Regions from separate parts of the Aeromonas sp. MdU4 genome, predicted to be linked through region 1. Evidence: riboswitches for the same ligand, from Rfam matches in the RefSeq annotation. Region 1 holds a riboswitch; each other region holds the start of a gene.
The links. A riboswitch is a leader RNA that binds a small molecule or an ion and turns the genes downstream of it on or off. The one in region 1 is predicted to bind cyclic di-GMP.

Region 1 (5,127 bases):
GGCGCTGGCGGGCAAACAGTGGGTGGGGGCGGAGATGGCCTCCGATACCTATGTGATCAGCTTGCCGATGACTCTCGGGTTCGACGGCATGGCGATGCTCGCTTTTCTCGGCGGTACTTCGGCGGCCACCGGCATGGTGATCGTCTGTACCATCGCGCTGGCCATCATGGTGAGCAACGATCTGGTGCTGCCGGTGCTGCTGCGCCGCTTCTGGCAGCAGGGGCGTGACGAGCGGTTGGTGCGGCTGCTGTTGCAGGTGCGTCGGGGCGCCATCCTGCTGATCCTGCTGGCCGCCTGGTTGCTCTATCTCTGGCTCGGCGATCTCACCAGTCTGTCGCGTATCGGTTATCTCTCCTTTGGCGCGGTGGCCCAGTTTGCCCCCGCCCTGTTGCTCGGCCTCTACTGGCGGCACGGCAATCGCAAAGGGGTCTATCTCGGTCTGGCCCTCGGGGTGAGCCTCTGGTTTGTCACCCTGTTGGCGGAGAGCGGCCTGCTGGCGGGCTCGCCACTGGCCGCGTTGCTGGCGCCACCCGACTGGCCCGCCTTTCGCGATCTGAGCCTCGGTGCCTGGTGCATCTTGCTGAGTCTGGTCTTCAACCTGCTTGGCTATGTGGTGGGTTCGCTGCTCTCCCGTCCGGCGGTGAGCGAACGGCTGCAGGCGGCCAACTTTGTTGGCAAGCCGAGCCGCGATACCGCTGCGCTCTATCAGGCGCGGGTGTCGGTGAAGGAGCTGGAGATGCTGGCGGCCCGCTTTGTCGGGTCGAGCCGGGTCAAGCGCGCCTTTGGCCGTTTTGCCGGTGAGCGGGGTGGCACGTTGGCGCCGCAGATGCAGGCGTCAGCCGAGCTGATCGCCCACACCGAGCGGCTGCTGGCCGGGGTGTTTGGCACCTCGTCGGCACGGCTGGTGCTCGCCTCTGCCCTGCAGGGGCGCAACATGCAGCTCGAAGAGATCGCCACCATAGTGGACGAGGCCTCCGACGTGTTTCGTTTCAACCGCGGCCTGCTGCAGGGGGCCATCGAGCATATCGGACAGGGGATTTCGGTGGTGGATCGGGAGCTCAAGCTGGTGGCGTGGAATCGGCGCTACATCGAGCTGTTCCACTATCCGCCCGGGCTTATCCAGGCGGGACGCCCCATCGAGGAGATCATCCGCTACAACGCCCTGCAGGGACTCTGCGGCCCCGGCGATATCGAGGAGCATGTGGCGCGCCGGGTCGCCTTTATGAAGCGCGGCAGTGCCCATATCTCGGCGCGGGAGCGCCCCGATGGCCGGGTGATCGAGATGCAGGGCAACCCCATGCCTGCCGGTGGCTTCGTCATGACCTTTACCGACATCACCCCGTTTCGCGATGCGGAAAGGGTATTGCGCGAAGCCAACGAACATCTGGAGGCGCGGGTGGCCGAGCGGACTCGTGAGCTCTCCGAACTCAACCGCCAGCTGCTGCTGGTCAACCAGCAGGTGGAGCGGGCCAATCACTCCAAGAGCCGGTTTCTGGCGGCGGTCAGTCACGATCTGACCCAGCCGCTCAATGCCGCCAAGTTGTTTACCTCCTCCCTGCTGGAGATGCTGACGCAGAGCGGGGAACAGGACGTGGTACAAAAATCAGAGCAGGCACGCATCGCCCGCCATATCGACGATGCGCTGGGGGCGACCGAGGATCTCATCACCGATCTGCTCGATATCTCGCGGCTCGAAGCAGGCAAGTTCAAGGCCAAGAAGCTCGACTTCGCCCTGGGCGATCTGTTCGACAATCTCAAGGCGGAGTTTGGCGTGCTGGCGCAGGCGGGGGGGATCCACTTCTCGGTGGTGGAGAGCAAGCTGGCGGTGCACAGCGATGTGCGCCTGCTGCGTCGGGTGTTGCAGAACTTCCTGACCAATGCGTTTCGCTATAACCCGGGCGGTCGGGTGTTGCTCGGTTGCCGTCGGGGCGGGGGGAAGATCCGCATCGAGGTGTGGGACAATGGTCCCGGCATCCCGGCCGACAAGCAGGAGGCGATCTTCGACGAGTTCTCCCGTCTCGATCACTCCCGTACCGCCAAGGAGCAAGGGTTGGGGCTGGGGCTGGCCATCGCTCGCGGCATCTCGCAGGTGCTGGGCCATCAGCTCACTCTGCGCAGCTGGCCGGGCAAGGGGTCGGTCTTTGCGGTGACCCTCAATCTGGCAACCCGCCCGGTTGTGCCTCATCCGCTGGTCGCACCGGTGGTTCGCGACAGCCAGCTGGAGGGGGTGACCGTGCTCTGCATCGATAATGAGCGGGACATTCTGACCGCCATGAGCACCCTGCTTGGCCGTTGGGGCTGCGAGGTGCGCTGCGCCAGCGATCTGGCGGAAGCCGAGACGCTGCTGGCGGAGGGATTCGTGCCGCGGCTGGTGCTCTCTGACTATCACCTCGACGATGGCAAAACCGGGCTGGATCTGCTGGCTGCGCTGCGGCAGGTGTGTGGCGACGAGATGGGGGGCATCATCATCAGCGCCGATCGCAAAAGCGATCTGCAGGCGCAGATCCGCGAGCAGGGTTATGGCTACATCAGCAAGCCGGTCAAACCGCTCAAGCTACGGGCGCTGATGAACAGTCTGCTATTGCGATAACGGCGACCAAGGCCGTTTGCTGTGAACAAGCTCACAAAACCGGGTAAATGTAGCGGCGGCCATCGCCATGATGGCGCCCCATCCATGCGTATATATTGGCGATTATCCCCTCACTTTTCAGTGCAATAGCGACAGATTGCCGTTCTGCTTCCCCGCTGTCGGTAAATGCCGACAGTAGCGGGCAGGATCGGCTCACTCTATAGTCGGAATGCGATTATTTTCATCGCAAATGAAGTAACCGAAGGGCAAACCGATCGCGAGGTCGGGACGCAAAGCTTCCGGTCCAGGGATGAGCCGTACTTGAGATAGCGGGGCCACCACAGGTTGTTGTGCACCTTTGCCAAGAGGCCGCACTGCTGTCTGCGTTACCTGTCAGGGCGTAGCCCTTTTCGTTGCCAACATAACGAAATAGGGAACTATAACAATGCTAAGTCCAAAGCCAACCATGCTGGCCCTTGCGGTCGGTCTATGTTGTACCACCTCTGTTTATGCTGCCCCACCCGGCAAGCCTGCCATTGCGTCTGGCCCCACCAAGTTCGCCGTTGTGGAGGTCGATATGGCCGCCACCGCTTATAACAATCTGGTCAAGGTGAAGGATGCCGCCGATGTGGAGGTGAGCTGGAACCTCTGGAGTGGCGACGTCGGCCAGAGCGCCAAGGTGTTGCTCGATGGCTAGGAGGTATGGTCAGGCCCCTCTGCCGCCGCGGGCACCGCCAAATTCAAGGTCAAAAAGGGGGGCCGTTACCAGATGCAGGTGGCCCTCTGCAATGCTGACGGCTGCACCCTCTCCGACCAGAAAGAGATAGTGGTCGCTGATACCGACGGCAGCCATCTCAAGCCGCTCAAGCCAGTGCTGCAAGAGAACAACAAGCCTTACGCCAACAAGTCCGGCAAGGTGGTCGGCACCTACTACGTAGAGTGGGGCGTCTATGGCCGCAAGTTCACCGTGGACAAGATCCCGGCCCAAAACCTGACTCACATTCTCTACGGCTTTACTCCCATCTGTGGCGGGGATGGCATCAATGACAGCCTCAAGGAGATTGAGAACGGCAACAGTTTCCAGGCGCTGCAGCGTGCCTGTGCCGGTCGGGCCGACTTCAAGGTGGCGATCCACGATCCCTGGGCGGCCGTCCAGATGCCACAAAGCGGTTTGACTGCCTATGACGAGCCCTACAAGGGCAACTTCGGCGCCCTGATGGCGCTCAAGCAGGCGTACCCTGACCTCAAGATCCTCCCCTCCGTCGGCGGTTGGACCCTCTCCGATCCCTTCTACTTCCTCGGCGACCAGAGCAAGCGCGACACCTTCGTCGCCTCGGTCAAAGAGTTCCTGCAGACCTGGAAATTCTTCGATGGCGTGGATATCGACTGGGAGTATCCGGGCGGACAGGGCGCCAACCCGAAACTGGGCAGCCCGAGCGATGGCGCCACTTATGTGGTCCTGATGAAAGAGCTGCGCGCCATGCTTGACGAGCTGGAGTCGCAGACCGGCCGCAAGTATGAGCTCACCTCCGCCATCGGTGCCGGTTACGACAAGATCGAAGATGTGGATTACCGCGCGGCCCAGCAGTACATGAGCCACATCTTCATGATGACCTACGACTACAACGGTGCCTGGAGCAACACCGAGCTGGGGCACCAGAGCAACCTCTACGCGGCGAGCTGGGATCCCAACACTAAGTACACCACCGACAAGGCGGTCAACCTGATGCTGGCGCAGGGGGTTGATCCCGGCAAGCTGGTGGTTGGTGCAGCCATGTATGGCCGTGGCTGGACCGGGGTGAGCGGCTATCAGGGCAACAACCCCTTTACCGGCAAGGCGACTGGCAAGGTGAAAGGGACTTGGGAGGATGGCGTGGTCGATTACCGCGACATCGTCAACAACCGGATGGGGGCGGGTTGGGAACAGAGTTATGACGAGGTGGCCGAGGTTCCCTATCTGTTCAAGGCGGGCACTGGCGATCTCATCACCTATGACAACGATCGTTCGGTCAAGGCCAAGGGGCAGTATGTGCTGGCCAACAAGCTGGGTGGCCTCTTCTCCTGGGAGATCGATGCTGACAACGGTGACATCCTCAACGCCATGCACGAGGGGCTGGGCCACGGTGAAGGAACGACTCCGCCAGCCAACAAGCCGCCGCTGGCCAATGCGGGCAGCGATCTCAAGGTGACTGGCCCGGCCGAGGTGGTGCTGGATGGCTCGGCTTCCCACGACCCGGAAAATAGTGCTCTCACCTATAGCTGGAAACAGGTTTCCGGCCCGCAGGCGACGCTGCTTGATGCCACTCAGGCCAAGGCCCGGGTGGTGCTCAATGGGGTGACGGCGGACATCAATCTGGTGTTCGAGCTGACTGTGACTGACGATCACCAACTGAGTGCCAAGGATCAAGTGGTGGTGACCAACAAGGCGCCGCAGCCCAATTTGCCGCCGCTGGTGAGTCTGCCTGCCACGGCCTCTGTGGAGTCGGGCAAGCTGGTGTCGCTCAAGGCGACCGCCTCCGATCCCAACGGCGATCCGCTCACTTACCAGTGGACGGTAC
Region 2 (5,127 bases), on a different contig from region 1:
TCCGCGATGCGGTCGGTTCTGCCGGCAATCTCGGCAAGAGCAACAAGGCCACCTACCAGATGGATCCGGCCAACAGCAACGAAGCCCTGCACGAGGTGGCACTGGATATTCAGGAAGGGGCCGACAGCGTGATGGTCAAGCCGGGCATGCCCTATCTGGACGTGATCCGTCAGGTGAAGGATCAGTTCGGCGTGCCAACCTTCGCCTATCAGGTGAGTGGCGAGTACGCCATGCACATGGCGGCGATCCAGAATGGCTGGCTGAAAGAGAAAGAGTGCATCATGGAGTCCCTGCTCTGCTTCAAGCGGGCCGGGGCCGACGGCATCCTGACCTACTTCGCCAAGCGCGTGGCGCAGTGGCTGAAGGAAGATGCCCGCTAAGCGGGATGAAGGGAATAAACGAGAGGGGAGCCGATGGCTCCCCTCTTTTGTTATGAATGTTGATTACAGCTTGGTCCAGGCATCGCTCCAGTTACTGCCTGTTCCCGGTGCATAGTGGCTGCTGGCGCCGCTACACCAGCCACTGTAGGGGAACGGCTTGCACTCGAAGTTACCGCCCGCGTTGCTGACCCGATCACCGGCTTTATATCCAGTGTTGGGGGTGTAGGCTGGGTAATCACCTTCGCCACCGCCGCTGCTCTCTTCGGTCAGGGCAACCGGGAAGCGCTGTACCACCGCCTGCTGGCCATCCGCCAGACCGGTGATCACGACCTCGTAGCTGCCATCAGTCACGTTGCTGCCCTGCAGTACCAGGGTGGCGGAGCCGCTGACCTTAGTGCTGGTGGCGCCGTGGCGGCGGCCATTTTGTTCCAGGGTTGCGGTGATCTGCACCGGGTTGGTGGTGGTCACGTTGAAGCGGATGCTGACCTGGCCGTTGACGATGGTGTAGTCGGAGCTGATGGCACTGACGGTGAAGTCGCTGCTACCGCTCACGGGGGGCTTGTTGCCACCATTGCAGTCGCTGTCACCCTGCACACGCCAGACTCCCCACTCACCTGTGGTCCCCGGCTCTTCATTCTGGGTCCACCAGCCCGCCAGCCAGGTCTTGCCGTTGTGGCTGACGATGTCGCCGCCCACGTAGACCTTCTTGGCATCCCAGCTGTTTTCACAGATTGCACCCTGCTCCTTGACGGTCACGTTGCGCTGTTGGGTCACCAGCTGACCGGCGCTGTCGCTCACCTGATAGGTGAGGCTGTAGCGACCGACCTTGCTGCTGTCGACGTTGCCGCTGATCTTGATCTGGGCGGTCAGGTCGCCATCTTCTTCGTCATGGGCGCTGACACCCGTCATCGGATCAAACGGGGTACCGAGCTCTATGGTGGTGTCCGTTACGCCGGTAAAGACCGGCTTCATGCTGTAGACCTCGACGGTACGCACCTGTTCGGTGACGTTATTGTCGCGATCACTCACTTTGTAAGTCAGGGGGTAGAGGCCGATACGCTGGGTGTCGACGCTCCCTTCCACCTGGATCTGGCTGGTGAGATCGCCATCTTCCCTGTCGTTGGCGGTCACGCCAGCCATAGGATCAAAGACGGTGCCCTGCTTGATGCGGCTATTGCTCAAACCGCTGAAGACTGGCTTGCCGTTTTCCACCGGGGGCGGCGTGATATTTTGATCGTGGATAAAGGGGCCGTAGCTCTTGATGAAGGATTCGTTGTAGGACTGACCGGCCGCGTTGCGACCCATATCCCAGTTGATGGACCAGGTCATCACGCCACGCAGCGGTTGCCCCTGGCTCTTCAGTTTGTTGAAGGCATCGAACAAGTCCTGCGGATTCTTGACGTAGCCGGTGGCGGCCGCATCGATATTGGTCGGAATGCCGAACACCAGCTTGTCGTGGGGGATCTTGTAGTAGCCGCGGCTGCCGTTGATCAGCGAGTCAGCCATGTAGTAGATGAACTCTTCTTTCAGGGCATCGTTGTTCTGGGCGATCCAGCCCACACCATCGATCCAGATACCATCGCCACCCTGGTTGTAGAACTGGGGGTTGATCCAGTCGTAGTAGCCTTCCAGTGCTTTCAGATAGGGGGTGTAGGCGCCGGTCTCTTTCAGATAGGGGAACTCGGGCGCCATGGTGATGAGGAAGTTTTTTCCCTGGGCGCGGTAGTGATCCTTGACCAGCCGCAGGGCGGCCGGGATCACGGTCTGGTTGTTGGCGGCAGTGATAGCAGTCTGTTCAAGGTCGATATCCAGGCCGTCGAAGCCATAGGTCTCCACCAGCCGGATGATCTCGTCGGCGAACGCCTGCTCCTGACCGGTGCGCAGTTCGATATGGGCATCGGCCCCACCCAGTGCCAGCAGCACGGCACGACCCTGGCTGTTCAGGGTAGCGATCTGCTCGATGAACTGGCTTTCGCTCATGCCGGTGGCGGGGTCAAGGATGAAGGTGGGGATCGGGCTACTGCCATAGACCTTCATGAAGGAGACATCGACCACATTGTATTGCGGGTGGATCTGGTTGAGTTTGACGCAGGGGGCGGTGCCCCTCTGGTAGCCTTCGCCGCCGCACCAGTTGTGCCAGTAGCCGACCACCACGCCGGATTGTGGATTGACCATGCTCTGGCCAGCAGTTGCTGCGTGCAGCATGGGGCTGGCAACGCCGATCAGGCAGCCCAGCAGGGAGAGTTTGAATTTGTTCATCATTGCTCCGTACGTTGCAAAAGGAGGCCCACCACAAGATGGGCTTCGGGGGCAGCCCCGCTGTCATAGGAGAGTCCCTTAGACCGGTGGCTTTGCGTGGTGGCCTTTCGAGCCACATTGCCTTTTTCACCCGACTTCTGTGTGGCACAGATCATCAAGTGTTCCCCTAAATTAGCCGCATATGGTAGGAGGGGGAAGATAAATTAATCAATGATACATTCTATATGTCACCTTTTCGCCAAGGTTAACAATGCCCTGCAAAGCAGGGGGTTGATTGCGGAACTGGTGGGGGGCACGCGTGGGTAAAGCCTGGTGGCGACGGGCTTGATAAGGGGGATTGGCCGCTATTTGCGGGGTCGTTCACGTGCATTCTGGTTGTTCGAGGGGGATGGGATCGTCGCCGGTGGTGTGTGTCATTTGCTGTCGTGGGCTAGTGCGAAGAGGCGTGGTGAGTGTGGGTTGTGAGGCGGCTGGCAAAAAGGGGGCGGGAGTGTGATTCTAGCTTGATTATTGCATGGGTTGCCCACATGTTAGAAAGCCATACAGAGCTGCTAAAGCGGTCTGTTCAAGACCAAACAAGAGGTAACCGGGATGAATAACCCTTTGCTGACAATGGATTCTCTGCCCCCTTTCAGCCAGATCAAGCCGGAGCATGTGCAACCTGCCGTGATTCAGGCGATTGCTGACTGCAAGCAGAAGATCAGCGATGTGCTGGCCCAGCGCGAACCCCATACCTGGGATAGCCTGATCGCCCCGCTGGAAGAGGTAAATGACCGTCTGTCACGGATCTGGTCACCGGTCAGCCACCTCAACTCCGTACTCAACAGCGAAGCACTGCGCGAGGCCCATGATGCCTGCCTGCCGCTGCTCTCCGAATTCCAGACCTATGTCGGTCAGCATGAAGGGCTCTATCAGGCCTATCTGGCCCTCTCCCAGAGCGATGACTTCCCGCTGCTGAGCGGCGCCCAGCGCAAGGAGATCCAGAATACCCTGCGCGACTTCCGCCTCTCCGGTATCGGTCTGTCTGCCGAGGCGCAGCAGCGTTACGGCGAGATCCAGGCTCGTCTCTCCGAGCTGGCCTCCCGCTTCAGCAACAACGTGCTGGACGCGACCCAGGGCTGGAGCAAGCTGGTGGCCGATGCAGCCGAGCTAGCCGGTTTGCCGGAGAGTGTACTGGCAGCAGCCCGTCAGATGGCCGAACTCAAAGGCAAAGAGGGGTGGCTATTCACTCTCGATATCCCATCCTATCTGCCGGTGATGATGTACGCGGACAACCGCGAACTGCGCGCCGAGATGTACCAAGCATTTACCACCCGCGCTTCCGACCAGGGGCCGAATGCAGGCAAGTGGGATAACTCTGCCATCATGAGCGAGCTGCTCACCCTGCGCAGCGAACTGGCCCAGTTGCTGGGTTTTGCCAACTATGCCGAGCTCTCCTTGGCGACCAAGATGGCGGACAAGACCGAACAGGTTGTGAGTTTCCTCACCGATCTGGCGGCCAAATCCCTGCCGCAAGGTAAAACCGAGCTGGAGGAGATCCGCACCTTCGCCACCGAGCAGTATGGTCAGAGCGAGCTGGCTGCCTGGGATCTCGCCTATTACGCCGAGAAGCTCAAGCAGCACAAGTTCTCCATCTCCGACGAGCAACTGCGCCCCTACTTCCCCGCCAACAAGGTGGTGAAAGGGTTGTTCGAAGTGGTCAAGCGGGTGTTCGGCATGAAGGTGCGCGAGCGCCTCGGTATCGACACCTGGCATCCTGACGTGCGCTTCTACGACATCTTCGATGCCGACGACGAGCTGCGCGGCAGCTTCTACCTCGATCTCTACGCCCGCGAGCACAAGCAGGGTGGCGCCTGGATGGATGTTTGCCTCGGTCGTCGCTATCGTCAGGATGGCTCGTTGCAAAATCCGGTTGCCTACCTGACCTGCAACTTCAACGGCCCGGTGGATGGCAAGCCTGCGCTGTTCACCCACAACGAAGTGGTCACCCTGTTCCACGAGTTCGGTCACGGCATTCACCATATGCTGACCCGTATCGATGTGGCTGGCGTGGCTGGCATCAACGGCGTGGCCTGGGATGCGGTGGAGCTGCCGAGTCAGTTCCTCGAAAACTGGTGCTGGGAGTCCGAGGCGCTGGCCTTTATCTCCGGCCATTACGAAACCGGCGAGCCGCTGCCTGCCGATCTGCTGGAGAAGATGCTGACTGCCCGCAACTTCCAGGCGGCGATGCAGATGTTGCGTCAGCTGGAGTTTGCCCTGTTCGACTTCCGTCTCCATCAGGAGTTTGATCCAGCCAAACCGGATCAGCTCCCGGCGCTGCTTGACGAGGTGCGCAGTCAGGTGGCCGTAATGACGCCACCGGCGTTCAACCGCTTCCAGCACAGCTTCTCCCACATCTTCGCGGGTGGCTATGCGGCGGGTTACTACAGCTACAAGTGGGCCGAAGTGCTCTCTGCCGATGCGTTCTCCCGTTTCGAGGAGGAGGGGA
Region 3 (5,127 bases), on a different contig from region 1:
CGCGGGTTGTCGGTGAGGTAACCATCCCGTTTCAGGAAGTAGGCGCGGGTCTGCTCCACCGCCATCAGCGCCAGCAGGTAGCCATGATAGGCGCAGGCCGACTCCTGATTAAGGAGGTGCGGAATAGCCAGCAGCGGGCGCGGGCTCTCTACCCCGACGATCTGGCGCTCCCACTTGCGGGCCAGTGCCAGCACTGCCTCGGGGGTGCGTTCGGCCTCATCCATGGCGTAGAGATCCCGCTCGAAGTAGGCCACCAGCGCGATCTGGCGCTCGTTGAAGGCACGAAACGGCTGGCGCGCCTCGATCATCGCCTTGATGAGCGCATCGGGGATCGCCTCTCCTGCCGCGTTTCTGGCGTAGCGTTTGAGCCAGTCTGCATCGTCCAGCAGGCTGTCACAGAACATCGACTGGGTCTCGGCATAGGCCATCGACGTGGGCGGGAACTCCTGGGAGAAACAGGGGGCGTTGCCGGTGACATTGGCAAAGTGCGCAGCGTGACCGCCCTCGTGGAACAGGGTGTTGAGGCCACTCCAGCCGCTGCCCACCTGCGCCGGATCGGCCAGGCTGGTGAAGTTGACCACCGCCGGTATCCACTCACCCTGCTGGAAGAAGCTCGGTACCGGGCCATGGCAGAAGCCGTTCTCGTATTTCCCCTCCCGGGTCAGCAAGTCCAGGGTCAGGGTCGCACCGCGATACTGGATGCCGAGACGGCGGAAGCTCTCGACCCAGTCCCGCAGCGCCCGTGAGAAGGGCACATAGGGGTCGAGCTGGCGGGTCACATCGCCACTGATGGAGTAGCGCAGGTTGTGGGGCAACAAGGCAGCCTCCCCCTTGGCCGCTTTCAGTTCGGCGAGACTCTGCTGCAGCCGGGCGTCAGTACGGGCGATGAAGTCGTCGAGGATGGCGAACAGCTGATCCGGGCTCATCTGCTCGTTCTTGCGTACCTTGTAGTCGAAGTAGTCGCGATAACCCATGGCCCGGGCAAAGCGGTTGCGCAGGGCGACAATCTCGAGAAAACCACTGCCGACCACCCACTGCTCCAGGGTGTGGAACATGGCGAGCGCACTCTGGCGCACCGCCTCGTTCGGGCTGGCGGCCAATGAGGTGCTGGCGGCAGGCAGACTACCGGCCACCTGCTGGCCCTGTTCGTCCAGCAGGGTCAACTTCAACTCGCGGCGCCGGGCGAACAGATCCGCCTCGGCGGCCACCAGCTCATCCATCAGGGCCGCGGCAGCCGGTTCTTCAATCACGTTGCACTCGAAGAAAGCCAGCCAGCCTTGCAGACCACGCTTGAGATCATCCTGTTCGGCCAGCACCAGCATCTCCCGCAATGCGGGCAAGCGGCCCGGATTGGCACAGAACGCCTTATAGGCCTGCTCGGCAGCGGTGAAACCGGTCTGATCATCGCTGGTGCCCATATAGGTGGCCCAAAAGAGATCCTCTTTGCGTCTGTGTACCTCCAGGTAGTCGGCGTTGAGCTGGTTGAAGTAATTCCTGGCAATGGAACTCATAAATTCCCTCTTGTTATGGGGTCACCCAAACCGGGGCCCGCTCCTTTTTTTGATGAAATGCCAAACCCTTCACACTCTTTGGCAAAAATTGCGCTGGGATGCGCCTCAACACGCTACCACAAAGTGGGTGCTTGCTGTCTGCTGACTATACTGATGTCAAAACACTCATTTAAAAACAGGTGGCAACTTACTGAAAGTAAATGGGTTGTTAATTTTTCATCAACAGGCTGCCGCAGTAACGCGCCATACAAAATCAACAGGGATAATGAGGGTTTAGTCATGTTCAAGCTCGGTGATATCACCGTGAGCCGCAAATTGATCTTGCTGCTCACGTTGGCGTTTGTCGGTTTCGTTGCACTGCTGCTCATTTCGGCCAACGCACTCCAGCGCAATCTGATGAGTGAGCGGGAAGCGCGACTCAATGCGGTATTGAGTCAGGCCATGAGCCAGATCCAGTTTCTGGCCAGCACACTGCCAGCAGAGCAGGCCCAGCAGGAAGCACGCAAGCTGCTGACCAATATGCGTTTTGATGGCAACAACTACCTGTTTGTCATCGACGAGAGCCGCAAGATGCTGGTGCATCCTATCCGCCCGGAGCTGGTCGGCCAGACCATGGGAGAAGGGACGGGAGCCACCGCAGGACAGTTCTGGCACCAGATGGTCGACATCGCCCGCGGTGGCAAGCAGGGCACTTTGCAATATATCTGGACCGGCCCGTCAGGGGAGACCGCCGACAAGCTCTCCATGGTGTCAGGCTATCAACCCTGGGGCTGGATCCTCGGTTCCGGCATGCTGCTGCAGGATATTCAGCAGACCATCTGGGCCCAATACATGAAGATGGGCAGCGCCACGGGCATCATCATCCTGCTGATGGGGCTGCTGGGCTGGCGCATCACCCACTCCATCGTCTCCCCGCTCAACCAGATCAACCACGCAATGCAGCGGGTCGCCAAGGGGGATCTGGTGGTGAGCATTCCGGTACAGGGCAAGGATGAGCTGGGCATGGTCGCCCGCTGCACCAACCAGAGTCTCGATGCCATCCGTCACGCCCTGCTGGAAGCTAGCCTGGGGGCCCGCAACGTAGCCGATGCAGCCCTGCGCATCGCCGCCTCTGCCGAGCAGACCAATCAGGCGGTGACCAGCCAGCGGGATCAGCTGGCCCAGCTCGCCACTGCCATGAACGAGATGAGTGCCACCATCTCCGATGTGGCCGGTCACGCCGAGAACACCGCCCGCGATACCCAGGAGGCGACCGGTGAAGCCGGACTCGGTAACCGTGACGTTCACGCCAGCGTGCACGGCATCAAGGCGCTGGCAACCGAGGTAGAGCAAGCCACCCATCAGGTCAACCAGCTCAAAGAGGGGGTCATGCAGATCAGCGAAGTGACCGCTGTCATCAGCGCCATCTCGGATCAGACCAACCTGCTGGCCCTCAACGCAGCCATTGAGGCAGCCCGTGCTGGCGAACAGGGCCGCGGTTTTGCCGTGGTGGCCGACGAGGTGCGCCAGCTGGCCAGCCGCACCCGCCAATCCACCGAGGAGATCCAGAGCACCATCGCCCAGCTGCAGCAACGGGCCGTCAGCGCAGCCAATGCCATGGATGCCAGCCGCAAGCTGGCAGAGAGCAGCGTCGATCAATCCCAGCAGGCGGGCCAGGATCTCACCCTGATCGTCAACCACATCCAGCATGTCAGCGACATGGCGACCCAGATCGCCACCGCCGCCGAGCAGCAAAGCATGGTGGCCGAGGATATGAACCGCAACGTCAGCGGTATCAACGACTCGGCACTGGAGATGTCCCAGTCCGCTTCGCAACTGGCCCAGGAGAGCGAGCTGCTGGCAGGCCTCTCCCGCAGCCTGGATGAACGGCTCGCGGTGTTCAAATTAAGCAAGGAGTCCATCACCACCCCCATGATCCCGCCCTCTCATCATGCCGCCAGCGAACCGCGAGCTCGCCACTGACGACCTCTGGTAGTGCCATCTTGCCCTGCAACCTGCCAGCCATGCTGGCAGGTTTTTTTTAACCACAAAACATGCGTAAATTATGCACTTTATACGCACACACAACAGCTCGCAGACTGCAGGAAAAAAAAATAAATACTTATAAAACAATATGATTAATTAAAAATTAAACGGTTTCGGCCGACATTAAAACATTTAACTTTAAATAATTAATCAAATTGATACACAATGGCCAAGGCCGAGAATTCGGCCTGTAAATACCCATCGAGTCAATTGGCAAACTAACCGAAAGGTCAGGACGCAAAGCCTCCGGTCTAAAGACGCAGTGTCCAGGATAGCGGGGTTGCCACCCCCAGGTGTGCATCGGGGAACACTCCGGCCAACTGACTGCTCACATCTATCGAACAGAGGAATGTATGGCAGCAAAAATCCAACTCAGTCACATCGCTGCAGCACTGGCACTACTGGCCAGCGGCAGCGCACTGGCACACGGCTATATCAGCAAACCCGAAAGCCGCAACTACCTGTGCAATACCACCGGCAACACCCAGTGTGGTGCGGTGCAGTGGGATCCCCAGAGCGTGGAAGGCCCCTCCGGCTTCCCGCAAGCGGGTCCGCCAGATGGCCAAATTGCCTCGGCAGGCAACCCGCGCTGGGGCGAACTGAACGTCCAGACCAGCGATCGCTGGACCAAACGGGAAGTACAGGCAGGTCCCTTCGCCATCAGCTGGCTCTTCACCGCCAATCACATCACCCGCAACTGGCGCTACTACCTCACCAAGCAGGAGTGGAACCCCAACCAACCGCTAACCCGCGCCTCGTTTGATCTGACACCGTTCTGCGTCATCGACGGCAACATGGTGCAACCACCCAAGCAGATGACCCATAACTGTACCCTGCCAGAGCGAACCGGCTATCAGCTGATCCTTGGTGTCTGGGAAGTGGGCGATACCGCCAACAGCTTCTACAACATCATTGATGCCAAGTTCAAAGATGGCAGCCAGCCACCGCTAACGTGGACTCAGTCTGGCACCATCTACCCATCCATCAACCTCGCGGTGGGTGACAAGGCGATGACCCGAGTATTCGATGCCAACGGCGAACGCCCGGAACTGCAGACCGTGCTGACCATCGCCAATGCCGAACAGGGCCAAAAGAACAACTGGGCCCACGCCCTCGCCAGCAAGATCAACGCCGAGCAGTCGCAGATCCGTGCCGGTCAGCAGGGAGCCGATGGCCAGTTCAACCCTGTCTATGGCATGAACCCGGTCTATCTGAAGCGCGGCAGCAATCTGGAACGGGTCGAAATTGACCTGCAACAGCAGCAGCCGCCCGAGGTAGATGGCATCACAGTCAGCGGCCTAGCCAGCGAGTATGTGCTGGACAACGGCAAGGCAACCCTCGACTTCACCGTCACCGCGCAGGGCGACCTGGCGGTCACCAACACCCTGTATGACCATGGCGGCGCCGCCAAGGGAGAGAGCAGTGCCGATATCAAGGACAGCAGCCACACCTTCTCCATGGCGCTGGCCGGGCTCCAGGCTGGGCATCACCAACTGGTGATCAAGGCAGCACCGAAAGCGGGTGGCGACACCATTCAGCAGACCATGGACCTGATGTTCAAGGAGGCGAGCAGTGGCGGCGACTACCAGTT

Region 2: it holds a riboswitch for cyclic di-GMP, as region 1 does, so the genes downstream of both, ACE1BR_RS20120 (immunoglobulin-like domain-containing protein) here and ACE1BR_RS11675 (glycosyl hydrolase family 18 protein) in region 1, are expected to answer to the same signal.
Region 3: it holds a riboswitch for cyclic di-GMP, as region 1 does, so the genes downstream of both, gbpA (N-acetylglucosamine-binding protein GbpA) here and ACE1BR_RS11675 (glycosyl hydrolase family 18 protein) in region 1, are expected to answer to the same signal.

Annotation. Positions count from the first base shown of each region.
Region 1 covers NZ_JBHFMW010000021.1:165,443-170,569, reverse strand. Annotated here, with positions in the region: gene ACE1BR_RS11680 (NahK/ErcS family hybrid sensor histidine kinase/response regulator) at 1-2,590, shown strand, start outside; cyclic di-GMP riboswitch class I at 2,825-2,912, shown strand; partial or broken gene ACE1BR_RS11675 (glycosyl hydrolase family 18 protein) at 3,015-5,127, shown strand, end outside.
Region 2 covers NZ_JBHFMW010000033.1:57,788-62,914, reverse strand. Annotated here, with positions in the region: gene hemB (porphobilinogen synthase) at 1-380, shown strand, start outside; gene ACE1BR_RS20120 (immunoglobulin-like domain-containing protein) at 444-2,639, opposite strand; cyclic di-GMP riboswitch class I at 2,687-2,771, opposite strand; gene prlC (oligopeptidase A) at 3,231-5,127, shown strand, end outside.
Region 3 covers NZ_JBHFMW010000006.1:178,222-183,348, forward strand. Annotated here, with positions in the region: gene ACE1BR_RS04485 (M3 family metallopeptidase) at 1-1,511, opposite strand, end outside; gene ACE1BR_RS04490 (methyl-accepting chemotaxis protein) at 1,791-3,473, shown strand; cyclic di-GMP riboswitch class I at 3,739-3,824, shown strand; gene gbpA (N-acetylglucosamine-binding protein GbpA) at 3,890-5,127, shown strand, end outside.